3 regions of the Pectobacterium araliae genome follow, and region 3 is predicted to be linked to each of the others. Evidence: predicted binding sites of a transcription regulator. Region 3 holds the regulator's gene; each other region holds the start of a gene.
The links. The regulator ArgR, encoded in region 3, controls arginine synthesis, uptake and breakdown. The targets are predictions, from matches to a motif close to ANTGAATAAAAATACANT.

Region 1 (4,183 bases), 260 kb from region 3:
GGGCATCGTTTACTGACAGCGGTGCTGCTCGTTGCTGTCGTCGGTTTCTGTATGATTCAGTTCTTATCATCTGGCCCCTATAACGATCGGCTTTACAGCCAAAAACCGCTTACTGATAAAATCTGGCTCTATGTGACCCAGTACCAGAATGCTGGCGCGACGGATTCTGACGTTTATCGCTACTACCTTTATCGTCATATTGATGGCGATCCAATGAAAGTACTTGGCGAGTCTGCGCCATTTCTGACTGCAGACCGTAGCGACGTATCAGTTTCTGGTGTGGGGAGTCGTATTACTGTCAAAATGACAGGCAAAATTTATTCATTTAGCAATTCATCATTTTTTTATGACGGTAAAATGCCGGTCATGCCTACGATTGATATTGATGCCAAAGGGATCAATGCCTGGAGAGAGTAGCGGTTTGTTTCAAGAAGCAGAATTAAGGCAAGAATCGTGTTTTTCTGTGGTTCAGTAACAAAAATCTATTACTGTTTTGGGCGATGAAACAGCCCACCTCTGATCTGTTTTTAAACACATCAAAGGCAGGTTAAACCTTAATCCTGCGCCAGCGTGGCGACCATCACGGCTTTGATGGTGTGCATGCGGTTTTCCGCCTGATCGAACACGATGCTGTGCGCGGATTCAAAGACCTCGTCCGTCACTTCCATTCCGCCGTGCAGGCCGTACTGTTCCGCCATTTGTTGACCCATGGTCGTCTGGTCATCATGGAACGCGGGCAGACAGTGCAGAAACTTCACCTGCGGGTTACCCGTCGCGGCAATCATCGCCATGTTCACCTGATACGGTTTCAGCAGTGCGATACGCTCTTTCCAGGTTTCTTTTGGTTCGCCCATGGAAACCCAAACGTCGGTATAAATGAAATCTGCGCCCGCAACGCCTGCGGCGATATCTTCCGTCAGCGTGATGCTGCCACCCGTTTGCTCTGCCGCCGCCTGACACTCCGCCACCAGACCGGCATCCGGCCAGCAGGCTTTTGGCGCAACAAGGCGTAAATCCAATCCGGTCAGCGCGGCCGCTTCCAGCATGGTGTTGCCCATGTTGTTGCGCGCATCGCCCACATAAACGAGCGTCATCTCTGACAGCGCTTTACCCGGCAAATGTTCCTGCATTGTCAGCAGGTCTGCCAGTAACTGTGTGGGGTGGAATTCGTTCGTCAGCCCGTTCCAGACCGGAACGCCCGCGTATTGTGCCAGCGTATCAACAATGTGCTGGCCGTAGCCGCGATATTGAATGCCGTCGTACATTCTTCCCAGTACGCGTGCGGTATCTTTGATGGATTCTTTATGGCCGATTTGACTGCCGCTTGGACCGAGATAGGTCACTTGCGCGCCCTGATCGTATGCAGCAACTTCGAAAGAGCAGCGAGTACGGGTCGAATCTTTTTCGAAGATGAGTGCGATGTTTTTACCTTGCAGGCGGCGGACTTCTGTCCCGTTTTTTTTATCGGCCTTCAGTTTCGTTGACAGGGTTAAAAGATGGGCAATTTCTGCGGGTGTAAAATCCATTAACCTTAAAAAATGACGCTTGTAGAACGGTTGCATGATGTACCTCTCCATGTGGCTCAACACTATTGGTTGAATTAAAATTCACTTTATATGTGTAATTATTCAAATTCAAGTGGTGATATCAAACTTTGTGGTGGAGCAAGCCGCAGGGCTGTGGGACAATAAGCAATATTACGTCGATTAATGAGGACTGAGGCATGGCAAACCGCGAATTACTGGAAGAGCAACGGGAAGAGACACGCCTGATCATTGAAGAACTGCTGGATGATGGCAGCGATCCTGACGCGCTCTATACCATTGAACACCATTTCTCTGCTGAGAAGTTTGACGTGTTGGAAAAAGTCGCTGTAGAAGCCTTCAAGCTGGGCTATGAAGTGACGGATGCGGAAGAACTGGAAGTGGAAGAGGGTGTATTGCTGATGTGCTGTGATGCTATCAGTGAAGTGGCGCTAAATGCGGAGCTGATCGACGCACAGGTAGAGCAGTTGCTGGCGCTGGCAGAACGCCACGGTGTGAATTATGACGGATGGGGCACGTACTTTGAAGATCCCGATGGTGAAGGCGAAGAAGACGGGGATGATGAAGATTTTTATGACGAAGATGATGACGGCAAGCGGCATTAAGTCATTAACCTCGAAGCACACGCCTCACTGAATGCCGCAGGAATACCCTGCGGCGTTTTTTTTGGTTTTTTACTTGATTGTCATGCCGATAGCTTAAGCGTGGGTTTAGGGGAAACTCGGTGATGAGGTTCCCGCAGGGAGACCTCGCACCGTGGTCGCCCCGGTATCTCTCTCCTGAAACAATCGATAACTACTTTTACAGCATCTTTAGCATCGTCACTTCACAGTCTGTATGGCCCGTGTTACCCATTGAATGGGGAATAGGATCGAAGCCCAGAGACTCATACAGCCGGATCGCGCTGGTCAGGTGGCCGGTGGTTTCCAGATAGCAGCGGCGAAAGCCCTGCTCACGCGCAAAATCAAGTGCCTGTATTGCTAGCTGACGTGCGAACCCTTTACCCCGCACGACGGGTAGGAAATACATTTTCTGCAATTCACACACATCTTTTTCTCCCGCGACCAGTGGGGCAATGCCACCGCCACCCGCGACTCGGCCTTCATATTCAACCACCCAGTAGGCGCTTTTCGGCTGGTTATACAGAGTAAACAGCGTATCCAGATTAGGGTCGGAAACGGTGTAACCTTTGTCGGCCGTCAAACCAAATTCAGCAGAAACCTGGCGGATGACGTGTGCGATGGCAGCATCGTCCTGTTCGGTGATGGGGCGTAGCTGAAGATTGGCGGAGGTCGCGGTTGTCATAATACGTACTCTTGCTCTTACGGTTTACGGGGGTAATGATCCTGGCCGATTGTAATACCATTTCAGGCCACATTGATGCAACGTCTATACTCGTCAGATTTCACGTTATTATTATTGTGTTTGTTACTTTGTGGATTTCCCTATTCCATGTAATTAGTAAGCACATAAGCTTGTGTGATTTTTGTTAACTTATATTGTTGTCATTAACAGGACATGCTTAAATAAGCCGCTTTTTGTATGCCAATAACGTATCGAATGAAGCGTTTATGAGGCTTATTTCTTTTAGGATGAAAGGTTTATGACTATCAATACTTCAGAAAATAGCACGCAGCATCGCGTGCAGTTTCATGGTAAGGCTGGGGAATATTTTGCAATTTGGCTGGTGAATGCGTTATTAACGGTTATCACTTTAGGTATTTATTCTGCCTGGGCCACCGTGCGCCGTCGCCGTTATTTTTATGGTAACACGGAAATTAATGGTGACCGTTTTGATTACCACGCGCAGCCGACCTTAAAGGGCGCTTGCTGGTTATCGCCGGTCTGATTCTGTTTTATTTTGTATTGGCGATGTCACCAACGCTGGGAACGATTCTCGCATTGGCATTTTCGGCACTTATTCCGGTTCTCGTGATCCGCAACTGGCGTTATGACGCCATTATGTCCAGCTATCGCGGCGTTCGTTTTAATTATCATTGCCAGACAGGCCGTGCGTATTGGGTATTGCTGCTTTGCCCTATCCTGCTGCTGCTGGCTTTTTATATTGCTCTGGTTGTTGTTGTCATGATCGGTATGCAGAGCAATAGCCCAATTCTGATTGGGTTCATTGCGTTGGCGATTGCTATTCCGGGGTTTGCCGCCGTAAATGGCATCATGAAAATGATGCTGCTCGACTTTTATGTTAATAACCTGTTCTTCGGTAAAACCGCGTTTAACGCAGAATTAGCGAAATCGGCGTTTATCAAATTTTCTCTGATTAGCCTGCTGATTTTTGTTCCTTTCCTGATCGCATCGTTGTCGTTCATGAGTTCGTTCTTCTTCACGCTATTCCAAACTATTATGATGGGCGGCGGAAATGAAGAGCTCGTACTGATGATGTTGCTGAGCAACGTCTTTAATATGATCATGATGGTCGTTGTGGCGCTGCTGGGTATTCTGGTTTCCAGCAGCTATCTGGTGGTTGCGCAGCGTAATTATCTGTTTAACCAGACATCGCTGAATGGTGGTGTGAAATTGCATTCTTCCATGCAAACGCTGTCTTACATGGGGCTACTGATAACGAATAGCCTGATCACTATTTTCTCTTTGGGTTGGGCTGCACCGGTGGCAGAAATTCG
Region 2 (4,183 bases), 1.9 Mb from region 3:
GCGCTGGATACGCCGATTGCCACTGGCGAGATGCTGACCAGTTTCCGCGAGCATGAACAGCTTATCCTCGGGAACGCCAGTGATTTTGTTCAGCCGGATGCGCCGCGTGTGGGCGGGATTTCGCCTTTCCTGAAAATTATGGATTTGGCCGCGAAGCACGGTCGTAAATTGGCACCGCATTTTGCGATGGAAGTGCATTTGCATCTGGCGGCGGCCTATCCGATTGAACCCTGGCTGGAACATTTCGAGTGGCTGAATCCACTGTTCAACGAGCAGCTAGAGTTGCGCGATGGGCGCATGTGGGTATCCGATCGTCTGGGGCTAGGGTTTACTCTGAGTGAACAGGCAAGGAAGTGGACAACATTAAGCTGTGAGTTTGGCAAGCAGCCATAAGCGGATGAAAGATTGTGGCCGACTTTACGGTCGGCCACGAGAGGCGCTATTGAATGAAATAATTCAGAGATCCAGTACCAAAATCTTTGAGCGACGCTGGTAGTTGTACAGCGCCTGTTTTTTCTTCGGCAGCATTTCCACTTCAGCGGGTAAAAAGCCGCGTTCCTGGAACCAGTGAATGCTGTGCGTCGTCAGCACGAACAGCTTTTGCAGACCCTGCTGGCGTGCCTGAGCGGCAACGCGCTGTAACAGCATATCGCCGCGTGATGAGCTGCGGTAATCCGGGTGAACCGCGACGCAGGCCATTTCGCCGATGCTTTCTTCCGGGAACGGGTAAAGCGCGGCACAGGCGATGGTCAGGTTATCGCGTGCGACAACGGTGAATTTGTCGATCTCCATTTCCAACTGCTCGCGCGAGCGTCTAACCAGAATACCTTGTTCTTCCAGCGGACGGATCAACTCCAGAATGCCGCCGATGTCATTGATGGTCGCACGGCGAACCTGCTCGGCGCTTTCCATCACGATCTGCGTGCCGATGCCATCGCGCGAGAACAGTTCCTGCAACAGCGCACCGTCGTCCTGATAGCTGATAAGATGGCTGCGACGCACGCCGCTACGGCAGGCTTTGACCGCGCCGCGCAGGAATCGGACTGTACCTGAATGGTAATCGCCAGCCTGTTCCAGTGCATCAATACGCTGCTGCGCATCGTCTGGGAACAGTTCAGAGATGATGCGACCTTCTTCGTTGGTGACGCCCTGTGACGAGCAGAAACCGATCATCTTCTCTGCTTTCAGCTTAATCGCTAACTGGGTCGCGACCTCTTCCGAGGTTAAGTTGAAGCTTTCACCGGTGACGGAAACTGCAACCGGACCGAGCAGCACAATCGCACCGCTATTTAACTGGCGATGAACCGCCTCTTCATCAATGCGACGAATACGGCCACTATGGCAGTAGTCCACACCGTCATCCACGCCAAGCGGCTGCGCGATAATAAAATTACCGCTGACGACGTTAATATGGGCACCTTGCAGCGGCGTGTTGTTCAGGCTCATCGACAGCCGAGCGGTGATATCCAGTTGCAGCATACCCGCGGCTTGTTTGACCAGCTCCAGCGTGGCGCTGTCGGTGATACGGGTATTTTTATGGTAGTGGGGCTCGTAGTGGTGTGTTGTCAGGTTGGCATCGATCTGGGGACGGGCGCCATAAACCACCACCAGCTTGATTCCCAGACTGTGTAGCAGCCCGATATCATTTACGATGCTAGAGAAGTTGGCATGTTCAATGGCTTCGCCACCTAACATGATGACAAACGTTTTGCCCCGGTGGGCATTGATATAGGGAACTGAATGGCGGAAGCCCTGAACCAGTTCTGTACTCCGTTCCTTCACTGCGAACCCTCTTTGCATTTTTATTCGTAATTTCTGTATTTTTATTCTTTATTTCATAAAAGGCAAGAGGAAGTATTCACCAGAAAAGTCAGGTTATACTTCAAATTTATGATATCCGCCTGTTATAAGGTTTGCAGATGATTTTTGCATGACAGAGTGGAGCAGATTCGTTAAAGTTTTTGACAATTTTTACCTTTATTCATTTTTTAATGGCCTATCCAGTGCATTGGCAACACAACAACGCAGGATAGCGCACAGCAATCAGATCGGAGTGGCATGTCTCATTCGAATCATCATTTGACTCGACGGCGTCTATTACAAACCGCAGCAGCAACCTGGCTGTTAAGCGTAAGTGGTGTAGGGATAGCGGCGACGGCACAGGTCGTTGCCGTGCGCGTCTGGCCGTCCTCCGCCTATACCCGCGTCACGCTGGAATCCAATCACCTGCTGAAATATAAACAGTTTAGTCTGAGTAATCCCGAACGTATCGTAGTGGACATCGAAAATGTTCATCTGAATAGCGTACTGAAGGAGATAGCCAGCCAATTTACGTCAGATAACGATCCGCTGATTAAAGAAGCGCGTATCGGTCAGTTTGATAAAACCACGGTGCGCTTGGTGTTGGAACTCAAACAGCAGGCGACGACCAAGGTCTTTACGCTGGGGCCGGTGGCCGAATTCAAGCACCGGCTGGTATTGGATTTGTATCCTGCGGCAGGGCGCTACGATAACGAAGACGATCCGCTGCTGGCGCTGTTGGAAGATTATAACAAAGGCGAACTGGAGCGCACGCTGCCAGCAGAAGCGCCGAAAGCCGGAAAAGCGGGGCGCGATCGCCCGCTGATTATTATGCTCGATCCCGGTCACGGCGGTGAAGATCCCGGCGCGATTGGCAAAAATAAAACGCGCGAGAAAGACATCGTGCTACAAATTGCCCGTCGCCTGCGCAAGTTAATCGATAATGAATCCAACATGAAAGCGTATATGACGCGCAATGAAGATGTGTTCATTCCGCTACGTGTGCGCGTGGCAAAAGCGCGCAAGCAACGTGCCGATCTGTTCATTTCAATTCATGCGGATGCGTTTACCAATCGAGCGGCAAGAGGATCGTCGGTTTTTGCGCTCTCGAAGAAAGGGGCAACCAGTACCGCGGCCAGATTTCTGGCAGAAACCCAGAACGAATCGGATTTGATCGGTGGCGTAAGCATGAGCGGCGATCGCTATTTAGATCACACTATGTTCGATCTGGTACAGACCGTGACGATTGGTGATAGTCTGAAGTTTGGTAAAGAGATCCTGACCCGGCTGGGTAGGGTGAATCGTCTGCATAAAAACAGCGTCGATCAGGCCGGATTTGCGGTACTGAAAGCGCCGGATATTCCGTCCGTTTTGGTTGAGACGGCATTTATCAGCAATCTGGAAGAAGAACGCAAGCTACGTACCAGCCAGTTCCAGCAGCAGATTGCGGAATCCATTTTTGCAGGGATTAAAGCCTACTTTGCCAGCCAGGCTGAGCGGTAGTTGATGCTGCACGGTGACCGCGTCTTGCTGGCGCGGTTCAGAAGGAATCACTAGGTCTGGGGCGTGGTGTCGGCATGGCAGAGATAATAGCTGACGCAGAAAACAAAAAAGCACCCGTTAAGGTGCTTTAGCGTTTAGGTCTTAGTTGGTTGCGGGGGCCGGATTTGAACCGACGACCTTCGGGTTATGAGCCCGACGAGCTACCAGGCTGCTCCACCCCGCGTCCGTATGACTTATCTTCACTGCTTTTGATGGACGACTCACATCAATTGGTTGCGGGGGCCGGATTTGAACCGACGACCTTCGGGTTATGAGCCCGACGAGCTACCAGGCTGCTCCACCCCGCGTCCGTACTGACTTATCTTCACTATTTTTGATGGACGACTCACATCAATTGGTTGCGGGGGCCGGATTTGAACCGACGACCTTCGGGTTATGAGCCCGACGAGCTACCAGGCTGCTCCACCCCGCGTCCGTGGATGCGCACTATACTCTCCATGAACATTGATGCAACCTATTTCTGTAAAAAGCGCGGCATTTGGCTATTAGGTGATTGATTTACCACCTAATGGGTCGTTTTGTGAGCGTAATAAGTCATTTACAGAAAATAGCTGTTCGCGATGCGGTATGCCGACGGCGAACTATTCCCCCTTACCGCGTTGATTTATGCGCTATCCCATTCCTTTCTCAATAGGCGTTTGTTATCGTTCGACGGTAAATTTTTGATGTAAAAAGCGAGCGCAAAAATGAAGGGACGGTGGGGAAAATATGTGCTGACCGCAGTGGTCATTGCCATTTTGGCGGGGTGTCAATCCAGGCCAACCGATCGCGGGCAGCAATATAAAGATGGTCACCTCAACCAGCCTTTGGAATTGGTGAA
Region 3 (4,183 bases):
CCCCTGCCGCGCCGTTGTTTTCCACCACGCGCTGATAGGCCAGCATCAGGTTCTCTCTCGTTATCACCGTTTCCATCGTCAACGGCATTTCCGCTTTCGTTTGCCCACCGACCGCCGTGGGGATTTCAGCACCCTCATGCAGCACTGACGGATACTGTCCGTCTCCTCTGCCGCTGGCCGCAGTGCTCTGCGCTTGTGCCTCATTAATTCCCATCGAGTATCGGTGTCCTAATCACGGTTAATCATGTTCAGCCCTTCATGCTGCCAGTTATGCAGCACTACTACGGCTTCGGCTGACTGCTGCACGTTCATCCCGTCGCCTCTCGACGCTCGGTAGCCCTGAAGCAAACGTGCAGCCCTCCCGGGGTAATTCGCGCGACCTTCCTGCTTATGCCTGTCAGCTTTACGTCACAGCGTTCTGTGCAAGTATTGGGCTTTGATGATATTTGCCACCTTACCCCGCTGTGCCGCCTAAACTGCTTCCTGTTCGTCAGGCCAGCATTTTGCCTTCAGCTTCCTTCAGATCCCACCTCGCGGTGGGCACCCTTGCCGTTCGGCTAACACTTCCCCTTGCCGGGTGTGTAGAGGACTTTCACCGCCAAGTCGCCCCTTGACCACTACAGTCAACGGACAGCGCCCGTCAAGGCGCTACGCGCCATGCCCGGCGCACAAAAAGAAAAGCCGGAGATCGGCATCTCCGGCTTTTTACTCTGCGTATTATTAACGCCCAATAATACGCTAATTAGTTCTTGATGAACGTCTCACCTAACTCAATATCCTGCTTCAGCGTATCCAACATGCTGTTAAGTGCGTTTTGCTCAAACGCACTTAATACGCCAATGTCTTTACGCTCAGCGACGCCATCTTTGCCTAACAGAATCGGCTGCGCGAAGAAACGAGCATGTTTGCCATCACTCTCAACGTACGCACATTCCACCACACCGTTTTCACCTTGCAGCGCACGAACCAGAGACAAACCAAAACGCGCAGCAGCCTGACCCATGGACAACGTAGCCGATCCGCCACCTGCTTTGGCTTCAACAACCTCAGTGCCTGCATTCTGGATACGCTTGGTCAGATCGGCCACTTCCTGCTCGCTGAAGCTAATACCAGGAACCTGAGACAGCAGAGGCAGAATCGTCACACCAGAGTGTCCGCCGATAACTGGCACGTTAATATCCTGCGGCTGTTTGCCCTTCAGCTCAGCAACGAACGTGTTGGAACGGATGATATCCAGCGTTGTGACACCGAACAGTCTGTTTTTGTCGTACACGCCAGCTTTTTTCAGCACTTCGGCTGCAATAGCAACGGTCGTATTCACCGGGTTGGTAATAATGCCGATACAGGCTTTCGGGCAAGTAACCGCAATTTGTTCAACCAGATTACGCACAATACCCGCGTTGACGTTGAACAGATCGGAACGATCCATGCCAGGTTTACGTGCCACACCGGCAGAAATCAGCACGATATCTGCGCCAACAAGCGCGGGTTTAGCATCTTCACCGCTATAGCCTTTGATCTTCACTGCTGTAGGAATATGGCTCAGATCGACGGCAACACCCGGCGTGACCGGAGCGATATCGTAAAGGGATAGTTCTGAACCTGAAGGAAGCTGGGTTTTGAGGAGGAGTGCGAGCGCCTGACCGATACCACCTGCTGCTCCGAGAACTGCAACTTTCATCCTAAACTCCTTATTATCATAAAATAAAAAAGTGCCGTGAATTCATTTGGTTATAAACAGAATATAAAAATAGAGATAAAATCAGTCTACTTATCTTTCAACAAATGAACGAGAGACAAAAAATTTGCTATGTCTCTAATAATAAATCAAAAAAGACCGTTCGTTTGAATGGTAAGTAAAATTAATAAGCTATTGAGCTATAACGTGGTGTTAATTCACGTGCGTTTAACCAGTGGGCTACATTACACCGATCAATGGTGTCCAAACAACATCATTCTGATAACATTTGATTTACTTTTATGTGACGCGGGACGCATTTTTCGGACTGCCCGGAGGCTGAATTTTTTTGAAAACAGCGATTAGCGCATATCTGAGGAAACAGACTGGAATTATACGCGATTTAATTGCATAAAAATTCACACAACTGCATAATAGGAGGATTAACCATAACAATTAATCCGGTGCAGAATGCGAAATTCGACAAAACAAGAAGACCTCGTTAAAGCGTTCAAAGCGCTGTTAAAGGAAGAGAAGTTCAGTTCACAAAGTGAAATTGTTCAGGCATTGCAAGACGAAGGTTTTGAAAACATCAACCAATCCAAAGTCTCGCGCATGCTAACGAAATTTGGCGCAGTGCGCACACGCAATGCCAAAATGGAGATGGTATATTGCCTTCCTGCAGAACTCGGTGTCCCTACCACGTCCAGCCCGCTAAAGAATCTGGTGTTGGACGTAGACTACAACGACGCTGTCATTGTGATCCATACCAGCCCGGGTGCCGCGCAGCTCATCGCACGCCTGCTCGACTCATTAGGAAAATCTGAAGGTATTCTGGGCACCATCGCGGGTGATGACACCATCTTCACTACGCCAGCCAGAGGATTCAGCGTCAAACAGCTTTACGAAGCGATTCTGGTGTTATTCGAACAAGAACTGTAATTCGCTCGTCTGCTGCCGCTTTTTACTACGTGTAGACCTGCTACACGTAGTGATTATCGCCCGAACGCTCACACCGCGGGCAATTCAGCCAGTGGCCAGCGTGGCCGAACAGATACGCCAAGCGTCTGGCTCGCACCATGAACCAGACGCACGCTGCCCGCATAGGCAATCATCGCACCGTTATCTGTGCAAAACTCGGGACGCGCATAAAACACTTCACCACCGCGTTTCGCCATCACCTCGCCTAGACGCTGGCGTAATGAACGGTTGGCACTTACGCCCCCCGCCATAACCAGCCGCTTAAAACCGGTATCATCCAACGCACGACGACATTTGATGGCCAGCGTATCCACGACAGCATCCTCAAACGCACGTGCAATATCAGCACGCGTCTGCTCATCATCACCATTGCTACGAATTGTATTAGCAGCAAACGTTTTTAGGCCAGAGAAGCTGAAATCCAACCCCGGCCGATCGGTCATCGGGCGCGGAAACGTAAAGCGATGAGGATCGCCCGCCTGTGCCATTTTCGACAGCATCGGCCCCCCCGGATAGTCCAATCCCAGTAATTTGGCGGTTTTATCAAACGCTTCACCCGCTGCATCGTCAACCGATTCACCCAGCAAACGGTATTCACCAATCCCCGTCACGCTGATGAGCTGCGTATGACCGCCAGACACTAACAACGCAACAAAGGGAAATGCAGGTGGGTTATCTTCCAACATCGGGGCCAGCAAATGCCCTTCCATGTGATGCACAGGAATCGCCGGTACGCCCCAAGCGAAGGCCAGAGCACGGCCGACAGTCGCGCCCACCAATAATGCGCCAACTAAGCCAGGCCCAGCGGTATAAGCCACGCCATCAATATCACCGGCCTGCAACCCAGCTTCACGCAGCGCCGCCTGAATTAACGGAACCGTTTTACGCACGTGGTCACGTGAGGCTAGCTCAGGCACGACGCCACCGTAGTCAGCGTGCAATTTGATCTGGCTGTATAATTGATTGGCGAGCAAACCCGTTGCCGTGTCATAAATGGCCACACCCGTTTCATCACAGGATGTTTCGATACCCAATACGCGCATTACTGTTCCTACCTTGACGACGATACAAGCACGCGTTAAATGCTGCTTGCTTCAAACTGTGGGTAGTCTACCATAAGCGGCCTGATTTCTGCGCTGGCCTTGGTTGCGCGTTTTATGATCACCGCGATGCTTTACAAAGGCGTCACGTTTGCAGTAGAATTCCGCACCATTTTGAAAAGGCTGGCACAAGGCCAGCGGCAAACCGAATTTATTAAGGTGAGAGGCACATGCCGGTAATTAAAGTACGTGAAAACGAGCCGTTCGACGTAGCTCTGCGTCGCTTCAAACGCTCTTGTGAAAAAGCAGGCGTTCTGGCTGAAGTTCGTCGCCGTGAGTTTTATGAAAAACCAACGACCGAACGTAAGCGCGCTAAAGCTTCTGCAGTGAAACGTCACGCGAAGAAATTGGCTCGAGAAAACGCACGCCGCACTCGTCTGTATTAATTTTCAGGAGGGTTTCCCTCCAACGCGTGATTAATCCG

Region 1: a site for ArgR is predicted at 1,595-1,612, ahead of argF (ornithine carbamoyltransferase). Genes of this name have one in related genera too.
Region 2: a site for ArgR is predicted at 1,815-1,832, ahead of argA (amino-acid N-acetyltransferase). Genes of this name have one in related genera too.

The regions. Positions count from the first base shown of each region.
Region 1 is NZ_AP028908.1:4,052,826-4,057,008, reverse strand. Features, by position in the region: gene AACH44_RS18380 (hypothetical protein) at 1-417, shown strand, start outside; gene argF (ornithine carbamoyltransferase) at 555-1,562, opposite strand; gene rraB (ribonuclease E inhibitor RraB) at 1,724-2,149, shown strand; gene AACH44_RS18365 (GNAT family N-acetyltransferase) at 2,346-2,849, opposite strand; partial or broken gene AACH44_RS18360 (YjgN family protein) at 3,148-4,183, shown strand, end outside.
Region 2 is NZ_AP028908.1:1,006,779-1,010,961, forward strand. Features, by position in the region: gene AACH44_RS04545 (L-talarate/galactarate dehydratase) at 1-393, shown strand, start outside; gene argA (amino-acid N-acetyltransferase) at 457-1,782, opposite strand; gene amiC (N-acetylmuramoyl-L-alanine amidase AmiC) at 2,059-3,303, shown strand; tRNA gene AACH44_RS04560 (tRNA-Met) at 3,450-3,526, opposite strand; tRNA gene AACH44_RS04565 (tRNA-Met) at 3,574-3,650, opposite strand; tRNA gene AACH44_RS04570 (tRNA-Met) at 3,699-3,775, opposite strand; gene mltA (murein transglycosylase A) at 4,050-4,183, shown strand, end outside.
Region 3 is NZ_AP028908.1:3,790,510-3,794,692, forward strand. Features, by position in the region: gene ltrA (group II intron reverse transcriptase/maturase) at 1-214, opposite strand, end outside; gene mdh (malate dehydrogenase) at 743-1,681, opposite strand; gene argR (transcriptional regulator ArgR) at 2,150-2,620, shown strand; gene tsaD (tRNA (adenosine(37)-N6)-threonylcarbamoyltransferase complex transferase subunit TsaD) at 2,689-3,702, opposite strand; gene rpsU (30S ribosomal protein S21) at 3,930-4,145, shown strand.